2 regions of the Streptomyces sp. NPDC046759 genome follow, and region 2 is predicted to be linked to the other one. Evidence: riboswitches for the same ligand, from Rfam matches in the RefSeq annotation. Region 2 holds a riboswitch; the other holds the start of a gene.
What was found. Region 2 has a riboswitch for ZMP and ZTP ahead of ABZ919_RS06980 (glycine hydroxymethyltransferase). Riboswitches for the same ligand answer to the same signal wherever they lie in the genome.
Positions count from the first base shown of each region.

Region 1: another riboswitch for ZMP and ZTP. It lies ahead of ABZ919_RS38295 (bifunctional 5,10-methylenetetrahydrofolate dehydrogenase/5,10-methenyltetrahydrofolate cyclohydrolase); the one in region 2 lies ahead of ABZ919_RS06980 (glycine hydroxymethyltransferase).

Region 1 covers NZ_JBEYYJ010000044.1:54,563-57,010, forward strand. The annotation lists gene ABZ919_RS38285 (acyltransferase domain-containing protein) at 1-281, shown strand, start outside; gene ABZ919_RS38290 (nuclear transport factor 2 family protein) at 447-812, shown strand; ZMP/ZTP riboswitch at 972-1,052, shown strand; gene ABZ919_RS38295 (bifunctional 5,10-methylenetetrahydrofolate dehydrogenase/5,10-methenyltetrahydrofolate cyclohydrolase) at 1,096-1,962, shown strand; gene ABZ919_RS38300 (CU044_5270 family protein) at 2,020-2,448, opposite strand, start outside.
Region 2 covers NZ_JBEYYJ010000004.1:81,425-83,872, forward strand. The annotation lists gene ABZ919_RS06970 (DMT family transporter) at 1-166, opposite strand, end outside; gene rocD (ornithine--oxo-acid transaminase) at 257-1,462, opposite strand; ZMP/ZTP riboswitch at 1,577-1,666, shown strand; gene ABZ919_RS06980 (glycine hydroxymethyltransferase) at 1,699-2,448, shown strand, end outside.

The DNA.
Region 1 (2,448 bases), on a different contig from region 2:
GCCTCCCGCTCGTCTCCGACGTCACCGCCCGCCCGGTGGGCGCCGAGACCGCGGAGCCGGCCTTCTGGGTGCGGCGCGCGCCGGGGCGCTTCCCGGAGGCGGTCGGCCTGCTGCACCGCGACGGAGTGCGCACCTGGCTGGAACTGGGGCCCGGAGACCGGCTCACCCGCCTGCTCCCGGAGTGCGTCCCGGGCGGTAAGGCTTCGGCTTTCGCGCTGTCCCGCGACTGGTCGGTGCTGCGGTCGGGGCCGGGCGCCGGCTCCGGCGCCGCGCAGCGGTGAGGGCCCGCCGGCAGCGCGACGGCAGCAGGACGGTCCCGTGAGCATGACTGGGACTCGGGGCGGTCCGCTGCGCTTGCCGTGGCCGCCGGGCCGGAGGAGCCTCGAAGGGTGGGGGTCCGTGCGGCCCGCGCCCCGACGGGCCGCGGGCGCCCGAAGGAGGTCACCATGGGCACCGCGACAGGTTCCGCCTTCGACGTCGAGACGCTGCGCCGGGGCATAGAAGGGAACACGGGGAACACCCTTCTGTCGCTCTACGCCGACGACGCGGAGATCCGTATCGTCGACCGCAACAACCAGCCCAGCCATCCGACCGTGCTGCGCGGCCGGAGGCAGATCGCCGAGTTGCTGGACGACGTCTACCGCCGCGACATGACGCACAAGCTCGGCCAGTGCGTCGTTCAGGGCGATCACGCCGCGTTCAGCGAGACCTGCCAGTACGGGGACGGCACCCGTGTCCTCGCCGAGTCCATGGTCACGTTGCGTGACGGCAGGATAGTCGACCAGCTGATCATCCAGGCCTGGGACGAGTAGGCACACTCCGGCGTGTCAGGCGCCGGACGGGGATGTGCCAGGTTCCCGGTCTGCACTGTGCCGACAGCGCCCGGCCCCGCCCGTACGTGCGGGCCAGCCCCCACGGCCCCCGCATCGGTGGGTGCCGGCCGGGGGTCGTACGCGCGCTCGGTTACCCTCTACCCGGGCCGTGACCGGCGCTGAGGTGGAGTACCACCGGGGAGCGGTCCGTGGTGGATGCCGCGCGCCTGGGCGAGAGAGTCGATCCAGCTCAGGAGTGTGCAGCAGGACCCAGGCCCGCCTCATGGACGGCACCGCCCTCGCCCGCCGCATCGTCGAGGACACCGCGAAGAAGGCCGCCGGCCTCACCGAACGCACCGGCACGGCACCGGGCCTCGCGACCGTGCTGGTCGGCGAGGACCCGGCGTCCGTCACCTACGTCCGCATGAAGCAGAACCGTTGTCGCAAGGCCGGCATCGAGTCCCGGCACGTCGCCCTGACCGCCGCCACGACGACCGGCGAACTGGTGGGCGTGCTGCGGGAGTTGTCGGCCGGCCCGGCCGTGCACGGCATCCTGCTCCAGCACCCGGTGGGCGGCCACGTCGACGAGCGTGCCGCGTTCGAGGCGATCGCGCCACAGAAGGACGTCGACGGCGTCACCTTCGCCTCGTTCGCCACGATGAGCTTCGGCCTGCCGGGCTTCGTGTCCTGCACGCCGGGCGGCATCCTGCGGCTGCTGGACGAGTACGGCGTCGACCCCGCCGGATGGGGGTGCCCCCGCGCGAGCGAAGCCGAGCGTGGGGGGAGGGCCGTGGTCGTGGGCCGCAGCGCGATCCTCGGCAAGCCGGTGGGCATGCTGCTGCTGGCCCGGGATGCCACCGTGACGTACTGCCACTCGCGGACGGCGGACCTGTCGGCCGCGGTCCGCGGGGCGGACATCGTGGTCGCCGCCGTGGGCCGGTCGCGACTGATCCGTGGGCAGGACATCAAGCCCGGCGCGGTCGTGATCGACGCGGGCTACAACCCGGGGAACGTCGGCGACGTCGACTTCGACTCCGCCGTGGAGCGGGCCTCGCTGATCACGCCGGTCCCGGGCGGTGTCGGCCCCATGACGATCGCCACGCTGCTGGAGCAGACCGTCGAGGCCGCCGCCCGGCAGCTCGGCGCCTGAGGAATCGCCCCCGGGGCCGACGCGCAGGGCCACCGCCCGGGGAGTCGGCGACCGGAGTCAGCGCATCCAGGCGCTGTACTCCATCACGTCCCCGGCCTTCACCCCGTACCGGGGATCGTCCCGGGTGAAGGTGGCCTCCAGGCCGAGAACGGCACCGGTGCGCGGGTCGAGGATCAGCATGTGCCGCACGCCCGGCGTTCCGCAGGCGTACGCCTGCCCCGGGCGTCCGAGCCGGTCCGTCACCTGCCCCGCCGGGCTGAGTCCCTCGGCGTCCGCGAGGATCCGGACCAGCGCGGCGGACTCGCTGGCGCCGAGCGTCCAGTGGTCCAGCAACTGCTGGACGGCGTCCAGGAGTTCGGACGTGGTCAGGGAGCCGGAGCCCGAGCCGGTTCCGGTTCCGGGGTGGGCCGTCTCGGCGAGGTAGGCCCGCAGGGCGGCCGGCTCGTGCGGGGGGCGCGCCTCGGGCGGGGCGTCGCTCCAACTCGG
Region 2 (2,448 bases):
AACCGAGCCCGTCCAGCGCCAGCCCGGCCAGGTACCGCCACTGTCTGAGCGCCCGCAGCAGCAGCGCCGCCTCGCCCCCACCACCCGCGCCGGCCGACCGCGCGGCCACCGCCTGCAACACCGTCGCGGTACCGAAGCAGACCGCCGCGCCGAGGGCGCACACCATTCCGAACAACACAGAGGGACTCTAGGGGAGTGGTGAAAGGGCGGGTCGCCCGGGCGGCCGTTCTCACCGGTCTGCGGACTCGGCCGCCGCTCAGCCGCTCAACACCGCCGCCAGCTGCTCCAGCCCCCAGTCCAGGTCCTCCTCGCCGATCACCAGCGGCGGGGCGATCCGTACGGTCGTCCGGTGCGTGTCCTTCACCAGCACCCCGCGGTCCATCAGCCGCTCCGACACCTCCCTTGCCGTGCCGGCCCCCGGCGCGACGTCCACGCCCGCCCACAGCCCGCGGCCGCGCACCGCCGTCACCGTGCCCGTCGCCCGCAGCGCCGCCAGCGCCCGGTGCATCCGCTCGCCCAGCCCGGCCGCCCGCGCCTGGAACTCGCCGGTGCGCAGCATCGCGATCACCTCCAGTGCCACCGCACAGGCCAGCGGGTTCCCGCCGAACGTCGACCCGTGCTCGCCCGGCCGGAACACCCCGAGCACCTCCGCACTCGAGACCACCGCCGACACCGGCACGATCCCGCCGCCCAGCGCCTTGCCCAGCACATACATGTCCGGGACCACGCCCTCGTGCTCGCACGCGAACGTCCGCCCGGTCCGGCCCAGTCCCGACTGGATCTCGTCGGCGACGAAGAGCACGTTCCGCTCGCGCGTCAGCTGCCGGACGGCGGGCAGATAGCCGGCCGGGGGCACGATCACGCCGTTCTCGCCCTGGATCGGCTCCAGCAGCACCGCCACGGTGTTCTCCGTCAGCGCCTGACGCATCGCCGTGAGATCGCCGTACGGCACGATCTCGAACCCGGGCGTGTAGGGCCCGAAGTCCGCCCGGGCCTCCGGGTCGGTGGAGAAGCTGATGATCGTCGTCGTACGCCCGTGGAAGTTGCCGCCCGCCACCACGATCTTCGCCATCTCCGCGGGCACGCCCTTCACCCGGTACCCCCACTTCCGGGCCGTCTTCACCGCGCTCTCTACCGCCTCGGCGCCGGTGTTCACCGGCAGCACCATCTCCATCCCGCACAGCTCGGCCAGCTCCGTGCAGAACGCCGGGAACCGGTCGTGCAGGAAGGCGCGGGACGTCAGCGTCACCCGCTCCAGCTGAGCCTTCGCCGCCTCGATCAGCCGCCGGTTGCCGTGGCCGAAGTTGAGCGCCGAGTAGCCGGCCAGCAGATCCAGGTACCGCCGCCCTTCCACGTCCGTCATCCACGCGCCCTCCGCCGTGGCCACGACGACCGGCAGCGGACGGTAGGTGGGCGCACAGTGCGCTTCGGCGGCGCTGATGAGGTCTTCTGCAGTGGTCATGGCCTCTCCCGGAGACGACGAGAACGCGACGGGGACACGACGATGAACTCCTTCCTATCCCCGCTCGCATGGTGGACGCGGGAGCTGCGCCGTCCGGCTCGCCCGGTAGGCTGATCAGCGGGCCGTGACTGGCGCGCTGGGATGGGACGGACCATCGGGGAGCGGCCCCAGTGGAAGAAAGTGCCGTGCGCCTGGGCCGAACGTGAACGCTGTACGCACATCGTCCGGAGGTCCTCATGCCAGAGCAGCAGCCCCTGTCCACCGAGTCCACCGCCTTCCGAGCCGCCCTCGACGTCATCCGCGCCGTCGAACCGCGCGTCGCCGACGCCATCGGCCAGGAGGTCGCCGACCAGCGCGAGATGCTCAAGCTGATCGCCTCCGAGAACTACGCCTCCCCGGCCACCCTGCTGGCCATGGGCAACTGGTTCAGCGACAAGTACGCCGAGGGCACCGTCGGCCGCCGCTTCTACGCCGGCTGCCGCAACGTCGACACCGTGGAGGCGCTGGCCGCCGAGCACGCACGGGAACTCTTCGGCGCCCGCCACGCCTACGTGCAGCCGCACTCCGGCATCGACGCCAACCTCGTCGCCTTCTGGGCCGTCCTCGCCGACCGGGTCGAGGCCCCCTTCCTGGAGAAGGCCGGCGCCCGCCAGGTCAACGACCTCTCCGAGGCCGACTGGGCCGAGCTGCGCCAGGCCTTCGGCAACCAGCGGATGCTCGGCATGTCCCTGGACGCCGGCGGCCACCTCACCCACGGCTTCCGCCCGAACATCTCCGGCAAGATGTTCGACCAGCGCTCCTACGGCACCGACCCGGCCACCGGCCTCATCGACTACGAGGCCCTGCGCGCCCAGGCCCGTGAGTTCAAGCCGCTGATCGTCGTCGCGGGCTACTCGGCGTACCCCCGTCTGGTGAACTTCCGGATCATGCGCGAGATCGCCGACGAGGTGGGCGCGACCCTCATGGTCGACATGGCCCACTTCGCG